2 regions of the Janthinobacterium sp. RA13 genome follow, and region 2 is predicted to be linked to the other one. Evidence: predicted binding sites of a transcription regulator. Region 2 holds the regulator's gene; the other holds the start of a gene.
The links. Region 2 encodes FliA, which starts transcription of late flagellar genes. Its sites were predicted from a motif close to CTAAAGTTTNNNNNNNNNNNGCCGNTA; they were not measured.
Positions count from the first base shown of each region.

Region 1: a site for FliA is predicted at 2,808-2,834, ahead of FG13_RS25235 (flagellar protein FliT). Genes of this name have one in related genera too.

Region 1 covers NZ_JQNP01000001.1:5,703,806-5,708,222, forward strand. The annotation lists gene fumC (class II fumarate hydratase) at 1-750, opposite strand, end outside; gene FG13_RS30240 (type IV pilus assembly protein FimV) at 922-2,052, shown strand; gene FG13_RS25235 (flagellar protein FliT) at 2,468-2,719, opposite strand; gene FG13_RS25240 (HDOD domain-containing protein) at 2,943-3,770, opposite strand; gene FG13_RS25245 (M13 family metallopeptidase) at 3,909-4,417, shown strand, end outside.
Region 2 covers NZ_JQNP01000001.1:2,905,909-2,910,325, forward strand. The annotation lists gene FG13_RS12880 (hypothetical protein) at 1-136, opposite strand, end outside; gene FG13_RS12885 (translation initiation factor Sui1) at 180-542, opposite strand; gene motD (flagellar motor protein MotD) at 592-1,368, opposite strand; gene FG13_RS12895 (flagellar motor protein) at 1,374-2,120, opposite strand; gene FG13_RS12900 (RNA polymerase sigma factor FliA) at 2,102-2,833, opposite strand; gene FG13_RS12905 (MinD/ParA family ATP-binding protein) at 2,879-3,742, opposite strand; gene flhF (flagellar biosynthesis protein FlhF) at 3,735-4,417, opposite strand, start outside.

The DNA.
Region 1 (4,417 bases), 2.8 Mb from region 2:
TGCCAGCTCGGCCGCGATGCGGCCGGCAAATTCCACGTGGGCATTCAGGCCCGTGCCGACGGCCGTGCCGCCGGCGGCCAGTTGCAGCAGCGGCGGCAACGATGCCGTGATGATGTGCTCGGCAAAGTCCAGCTGCGCCACGTAGCCCGAGAATTCCTGGCCCAGGGTCAGCGGCGTCGCATCCTGCAAGTGCGTGCGGCCGATCTTGACGATGTCGGCAAATTCCGTCGCTTTCGCGTCCAGGGTGGCGCGCAGCTGGCGCAGCGGCGGCAAGACCGTGTTGGCGACGGCCAGGGCGGCCGCCACGTGTATGGCGGTGGGAAAGATATCGTTCGAGGACTGGCCCAGGTTGACGTCGTCGTTCGGATGCAGCAGGCGCTCGGCGCCACGCAAGCCGCCGATCAGCTCGGAGCCGCGGTTGGCCAGCACTTCATTCATGTTCATATTGCTTTGCGTGCCAGAGCCCGTCTGCCAGACGGCCAGCGGGAATTCTGCGTCGTGCTTGCCGGCCAGTACTTCGTCGGCCGCCTGCGTGATGGCGATGGCTTTCTTGCCATCTAGTAATCCCAAGTCCAGGTTGACGTGGGCGGCTGCGCGCTTGACGGTGGCCAGGGCGGCGATCAGTTCGGGCGGCATCTTTTCCGTGGAGATATGGAAGTGCTCAAGCGAGCGCTGCGTTTGCGCTCCCCACAGCCGGTCGGCGGGTACGTCGATCGGGCCGAAACTGTCGCGTTCGATTCTGCTACTCATGACATCCCTTTCATCGATAGAGGTGGATCGAGTGTACTCCAGGCGCAAAAAAGGCACAGGATGATGCTGTATTGCATCATTTTTGCCGTGGCCCATCTATATTTTTGCGATTTCCTGCCGTTAAAGACAGGCGAGTCCCCCTTCTTATCCTGTTATCAAAGCGATCAGTCCATGCACAGCAGCATTATTCTCCGTTGGTCCCTGATCGCGTGCGCCGCCGCCAGCCTGGCCTCGCCGCCCGTCATGGCGGCCGAACTGGGCGAGATGGCCGTGCTGTCGCACGTGGGCCAGCCCTTGCTGGCCGAGATCGAACTGACGGCCCTGGCGCCCGAGGAAGCCAACGGCGTGGCCGTGCGCCTGGCCTCGCCCGATGTGTACCGCGGCGGCGGCATCGGCATGGATCCGGCCCTGCAGGGGTTGACGATCAGCCCGCTGGAACGCGGTGGGCGCCACTATGTGCGCGTGACTACGCGGCAAGCGATCCAGGCGGGCCACGTGCATCTGTATTTATTGCTGGGCAATGGCAATGGCGCCGTCGTGCGCTTGGGCACCGTGTGGCTGACGCCGGCGCCGCCTGCTGCCGCTGCCGTCAGTGCGCCAGCCAGGCCCGCCGTTCCGGTACTCATGCCCATGCCTGCCCCCGCGCCGTTGCCACGCGCGGTAACTGGCGCGCCATCGCCCGATGCCGCCGCGCTGGCGGCCCGCGCGCGCGCCGAGGGCCTGGTGCGCCCGGCGCGCGTGTTCGTGCCGCCGCCCGCCGCACCCACACCGGCTGTGCCCGCGCTGCGTGCGCCGCCGCTGCGCCGCGCCACGGCGCCCGTGGCCGCTTGCGCACCGCAGGCGGATGCCGGGCAGGCGCAAGCGTGCATGGCGCTGGATGAGAAAAACGCGGCCCTGAATGACAAGCTCGGCGAATTGGAGGGCAAGATCGGCGCCTTGCAAAAGGCGCTGGCTCAGCCCGCTGCCGCCGCCATTGCTGCGCCGGCTGCCGCGCCTGCCGAGGCGCCGGCGCCGCATGCCAAGCCCAAGCCCCTGCACGCGGCGCCAGCCGCTGACAAGAAGGCGGGCGGCAATGGCTTGCTGTGGCTCGGCATCGGCACCGTGGCCTTCCTGTTGCTGACGGCGCTCATCGTGTATGTCGTGCGCATGCGCAAGCAGGCGGCAGTGCCGGGCGCGCCGTCGAAATACTGGGTCTTGCTGCGCAAACCGTTCCGCCGCAAGAAAAAGGATGTGCCCGTGCTGACGGAGGCGGTGGAGGATGGAACGGTAGCCGAGCCGGAACCGGAGCCGTTCTCGCGTTAATCGTGCTGCAAGGCTGCGCTACAATTTGATATAAAAAAAGATATTGAAAAAAGACATGGATATGCTTGCCAATCGCGTTGCCTATTTCTTAAAGATGGTGTTATGATTAATTCAGTGGACTTGCTCTACGACAAAACAGCCCCAGCCTGGCGCAGTCACCAACGATAGTGTGGCGCGGCAAACAGGTGTAGCGTTGCATAAACGCCTGGGTCTGGAAGCGGTTCGCGATGCCGACGATGTGCTCGCGAACGCCGGATGCAACCGGCAGCGAGGCGACGCCAGGAGATACCTGGGGCTCGCCTTCCAAATTCCCCCTCCTTGTTCCCGAGCGCCGCAACTGCCGCGCTCCTTGCTCAGGCGGTAGATGTAAAAAAGCACCCGCGGGTGCTTTTGTCGTTTCTGGTGTTGCAGCTTCTTACATGCGGGCGCGGGCGCCCTGCATGGCGCTCGGCAGCTGCGTCATCCACGGTTCCGTGATGGCGCGGATTTCGCGGTCGTTTGCCAGAATTTGCTTGAGCAAGTCGATCTTGCGCAGGCGCGAGGCGCCGGCCAGGGCAGGCACCTTGCCTGTCATGGTCGCGCTGGCAGCGCTGGCGCACTGGTTTTCCAGGGCATCCAAGTCATTCCAGTCGCTCGAACGTGCGGCCACGACCATTTTATTGGTCATTCCTGCAATATTTTCGTACATCGAGAGAACGTCGTTGGAGGTCATGAGCACACCCGTAACTAGTGAATGGATTACCGCTTGTCTAGATTAACGGCGTGCTTATCCGGAACTTGAGGGTGTTTTTGAAAAAAAAGTGAAAATAATTTGCATAGTTTTGGCGGGCCGCCGAAATCGCCCGCCAAGCCGCATGGATGCTGGGCCGACGATGCCGGCGCTGATGGATTTATTTGACGAGTTCTTCCAGTCCCGCGCTCAGTTCGGTGGGCGGCGGCATCTTGTCGACCAGCACCGAGGGTGGCAAGCCGAGCGCTTCGGCCACGTTGCTGGGGTAGCAGGCGATGATTTCTTCATTGCTCAACGCGTTTTCATCGACGCGGGCGCGCCAGGCGGCCAAGTGGATGATGGCGGCCAGGCGGTTCAACGGCGCCTTGGCCAGCGGATCGGGAAAGGCGGCGATGGCCTCGGCAAAGGCAGGGGGGAACTTCCAGCGGCGCGCCAGTTCGGCGCCCACCTGCGCATAGTCATAGCCCAGGGAAACCCGCTCCGCGTCGAGCCGGCGCGCGTCGAGCGGCGGGGCGATCTTGTCGAGCTGCATGGCTTGCTCGGGCATGGCCGCATGGATCACCAGTTGACCGATCGCATGCATCATGCCGATGGTGAACGCCAGATCCTGGTTGTCGCCCGTCTGTCTGGCGATCCAGCGGGCCGACACGGCGCTGTGCAGGCTGTAGCGCCAGAATTGTGGCAGGTTCAGCCCAGGCACGCTCTTGTAGCCGCTGACCAGGCCCGAGCTGATGACGAGCGTGCGCACGGTAACAAAGCCGAGCATCAGCACGGCGTCTTCCACCGTGCCGATGCTGCGCGAGACGTGGTAATACGCCGAGTTGGCCAGCCGCAGCAGCTTGGCGCTCAAGGCCGGGTCCGCTCCCAGCTGCCGGGCGATGTCTTCGGTGGCGATGGCGGGGTTGTCGAAACTGCGCACCAGTTCATCAACGATCTTCGGGGCGGCAGGCAGGGCGTGGGGTTGCTGAAACAGCGCTTCCAGTTGCATGGCAATCTCCTTGGCATTCGCGCGGCGCGGGGTCGTGAAACTATAGGCCGATTTTTTGTCCGCATGCAAAAAAATTCCGGGGCGCTTTTTTCATGGGAAACAGGCTATGATTTTGACTATTCCATCGAAAGGATCGCCATGCACGGTTTGCGTTTTCCCTGGTCCCGGACGCCAGTCCAGGCCGCCATTATCCTCGCCCTGGCCGGCGTGTCGCTGGCCGGCTTGCCCGCCCAGGCGCATGGCCAGCAGGCGGCCGCCAGCGCCGTTGTTCCCGCTGCCCCCACGGCCTTGCCCGGCGACGATTTCTACGATTACGTGAATGGCGACTGGCTGCGCAAGACGGAGATTCCCGCCGACCGCAGCAGCTGGGGTTCGTTCGCCATCCTCGCCAACGCCACCAACGAGCGCATCATCGGTCTCGTCGAAGGCTTGTCGGCGGCGCCGCAGGCCGATGCCTCGGCGCGCCAGGTCAGCGATTTTTACCGTTCCTGGATGGATGAATCGGCTATCGAAGCGAAAGGCTGGGCGCCGATCAAGCCGTTGCTGAAGAAGATCGATGGCATCCGCGACCTGGCAGGACTGGCCCGCGCGCTGGGCGAAAGCTTGCGCGCCGATGTCGACCCGCTCAACGCCACCAATTTTTATAC
Region 2 (4,417 bases):
CGGCGACAGGTTCCGGCGCGCCGCCGTCCGGTGCGGGCCAGTACACGAGCGCCAGCACGGCCGCGATGGCGGCGGCGATGGCGATGCCGGTGAATTTGACGTTCATGGAGACGATGCGCGTGGATGGGAAGCGCACGTTACCACAAGCGCGCGGCAGCGGGCCGCACGCCTGTGCATCCTCAGCCGCCGGCCTTTTTCGCCTGGTGGCCCAGCTTGGACAGCGCGGCCAGGATGGTGTCGACATGGTCGCCCTGCACTTCGATCACGCCATCCTTGACCGTGCCGCCCGAGCCGCACTGCGTGCGCAACTGCTTGCCCAGCAGGGCCAGCGCGATGGCGTCCAGCGCCAAGCCTTTTACCACGGTGACGCTCTTGCCGCCGCGGCCCTTGGTCTGGCGCGACACGCGCACCGCGCCGTCGCCGATTGGCGCCGCTTTGGCTTGCGCCTTGCACGCGCATTGCGCCAACGGCTGGCGGCAGGCTGGACACATGCGGCCCGTTTCGGTGGAATAGACGAGACCGCCCAGGGAGCTGCTTTTCATGAGGAAGAGATAAAAGAGAGAATGCCGCGATTGTACCAAGCGGCGGCGTTCAATTGGCTGGCGCCACGGGCGCCGTCGGCACTTCCGTCACCGTTTCGGGGATGCCCGACAAAATCGTCACGGCGACCCGGCGGTTGCGCGCGCGCCCTTCCGCCGTTTCATTGGGCGCCACGGGAATATTGTCGGCGTGGCCGACGGCCGTCAGGCGCGAAGCCTTGACGCCGCTGGCGATGAACAGGCGCACCACAGCGCTGGCGCGCGCGGCCGACAATTCCCAGTTCGAGGCAAAGTTCGAATTGCTGATCGGCTGCACATCCGTATGCCCTTCCACCTGCACGTCGTGCGTGTCGTCCTTGAGCAGCACGGCCACGGCGCGCAGGGCCTGGTCCGACTCCGTCGTCAGGCGCGCCGCGCCCGGATCGAACAGCACGCTGGCATTGATTTCCACGCTCACGCCGCGGCTAGTCTGCGTGACCCGCACCTTGCCCTCCTTCACCAGCGGCGCCAGGGTCGACGTCAGGTCCTGCGCCAGGCGCGTCATGTGTTCGCGCTCGCGGCGGATGGCTTCCGTGCGGCGTTTCAGGGAGGGATTCGGCAGCGGAATGGCTTGCGGCGCTTCCATGATGATGGGCGGCGCGCCCTTTTCCAGGCTGAAGGCCTGGCCGATGGCATTCTGGAAGACGCGGTATTTGCCTTCGTTGACTTGCGAAATGGCGTACATGACGACGAAAAAGGCGAACAGCAGGGTGATGAAGTCGGCGTACGAGATCAGCCAGCGGTCCTGGTTGTCCGGTTCCTCGTCATACTTCCTGCGCGCGCGCCGCATCATGGTCAATGCTCGTGCAGCAGGCTCGACACGCGCTCTTCGATGATGCGCGTATGGTCGCCCGTGGCGATGTCGTACAGCACGGCGGCCGTGATTTCGTATTGCAGCACGCGGCGCGACACGATGGCCTTGAGTTTATTTGCCACCGGCAGGAACAGCAGGTTGGCCAGGCCCACGCCATAAATCGTCGAGACAAACGCCACGGCGATGCCGCCACCTAATTTGCTCGGGTCGGTGAGGTTTTCCATGACGTGGATCAAGCCCAGCACGGCGCCCAGGATGCCGATGGTGGGCGAATAGCCGGCCGCCGATTCCCACACCTTGACGGCCTGGCGCTCGGCCATTTCGTAGGCGGAAATTTCCACGTCGAGCAGCTGGCGCAGCTTGTCGGGCGCGATGCCGTCGACGATCATGCGCAAACCCTTGGCGTTGAAGCGGTCGGCCGTGTTTTCCATCAGGCGCTCGAGCGCCAGCGGGCCGTCGCGGCGCGCCGTCAGACTCCATTGCCCGATGTCGCGCGCCAGCGCGGCGCGCGTGTCGGACGGCGGCAGGAAGACCCAGCGCAACATTTCCAGGCCACGCACAAAAGTGCGCAGCCGCGTTTGCAGCAGCACGGCGCCGAAGGTGCCGACGATGACGATGGCAAAGGCGGCCGGCTGCAGCAGGGAGGCCATCTTGCCGCCTTCCAGTGCCTGGCCGACCAACAGGCCCGCCAGCGCCAGCGCCAGCCCGATTACGCTGGACCAGTCCACGCCAGCTCCCTCAAGGTTGCGCGCAGGCGCGCGACGGCCTGGGTATGCAGCTGCGAGACGCGCGATTCCGACACGCCCATCACCGCGCCGATCTCCTTCAGGTTCAGCTCTTCTTCGTAGTACAGGCCCATGAGTATTTTCTCGCGTGGCGGCAGCGCGTCGATGGCATCGATCACGGATTGCCGGAAATCGGTATCGAGCAGGGAACGCAAGGGGTCGCTGTCCTCGTCCACGCAATGGCGGTCGAGGAAGCTGTCATTGCCGTCCGGGTCATGAAAGTCTTCGTAGTACACGAGCTGGTGGCCGCCGCCGTCGCCCAGCATTTCCTGGTAGTCGGCCAGCGACATTTTCAGCAGCTTCGCCACTTCCGACTCCGTCGGCGGGTGGCCGAGGCGCTGCTGCAAGGTGCTCATCGCCTCTTCGATCTTGCGCATGTTCTGGCGCATGCTGCGCGGCAGCCAGTCGCTGGTGCGCAATTCGTCGAGCATGGCGCCGCGGATGCGCAGCACGGCATACGTCTCGAACTGCGCGCCATGCGTCTCTTCATAGCGGCTGATGGCATCGAGCAGGCCGATCATGCCAGCCTGGATCAGGTCATCGACCTCGACCGAAGGCGGCAATTTCGCCTTCATATGGTGCGCCAGACGCTTCACCAGCGGAATATGCTCCGTCAGCAAATAGTCCTTGTTCGATTTCCCTTTGACCGTGTACATAGGCTGCTTATTGTTTTCTCATCTTATCTGGTGCTACGGTTGGCTTCAGGCGCTGAACTGGTGCGGGCTCCCCGTCTGGTACAAGGTGCCGCCCAGCACCGGCGCCGCCGAACGGGCCAGCCGCTCGGCCAGGCCGCGAAACGCCACCGAGGCGCCCGCCAGCGGAAACGCATCGACCACGCTGCGGCCCAGGCGCGCCGCGCGGTGCAGATATTCATCGGCAGGCACCGAACCCATCGAGGTCAGCTTCACGGCCAGGTAGCGGCTCGCCGCCTGCGCCATATTATCGTATACCACTTTTGCTTCGGATTCGGAAGCGCCGGTGACGAGGATGCCGAACGGACGGCGTCCCAGTTCCTGGCTCAGGCGCTTGATCAGGCAGTACGCCGCCTTGATCGAGGTGGCGCTGGTGGACACTTGCACGACGATATCCGATGAGGCCATCAGCGGCACGGGGAAGCAGTCGCCCTCGTCGGCCATGACGCCGTCGACCAGCACGATGCCGCTCTGGCGCGCCAGCACCTCGAAGGTCTTGCCCAGGCGGCGCAGTTCGTCCTCGCCCGCATAGTCCATGCTGTCCATCAAATGGTTGCGCGCACCCAGGCTGGCCACGCCGAAGCCTTGCGGCACCTGGTGGATGACCTGGTTCAAGCCGCACTGCTGGCGCGCCACGTCGCGCAGGCTGGCGCCGTGCGCCAGGCCCAGGCGCGCAGCCACGCCATCGCTGCCGCCGCTGGCGTCGAGCAGCAGCACGTCATTGCCGCCGTAGGCGAGCGAAGCGCCCAGGTTGACCAGCATGGCGCCCTTGTCGTCCTGCGGCGTGGCCGACAGGAACGTCATGACGCGCGGCTGCGGGCCGGCCAGCATGCGGCGCAAGCCTTCGGCCTGATCGAAATCGAAATTAGCCAAGGTGCACCCCGCGCGCTTCATTGTTGCGGGCGGCCGCCTGCGCCATCAGCAGCGGCAGTTCGGCATCGGAAAACTGCGTGGCCGCCGAGTCGCGCTTGAGCTTGAATGCGCGGTCGATCAGGTAGCCGCGGTCGGCCAGGTACAGGTCTTCCGGCACGCGCTGGCCGTTCGACACATAAAACAGGTTCAGCTTCTGGCGGATCACCACGTCGAGCACATTGCCGATCGAGGCCGCTTCATCGAGCTTGGTCATGATGCAGCCGGCCAGGCCGCTGCCTTGATATGCGCGCACCACTTCGTTGAGGGTCTCCTGCGTCGCGGTGGAATTGAGGCACAACAAACGTTTCACGTCGGCGCCGGCGCCCGACAGCATGGCCACCTGCTCCGTCACCATCTGGTCGCGCTGGCTCACGCCGACCGTATCGATCAGCACCGTGTGCTTGTTCTTCAATTCCTTCAGGGCGATGCGCAGGTCCGCCTCGTCCTTCACGGAATGCACCATCACGCCGAGGATCTTGCCGTAGATGCGCAATTGCTCATGCGCGCCGATACGATAGGCATCCGTGGTGATCAGGGCCAGCTTTTCCGGGCCGTGGCGCATCACGCAGCGAGCCGCCAGCTTGGCCGTGCTGGTGGTCTTGCCGACACCGGTCGGGCCGACCAGGGCAAACACGC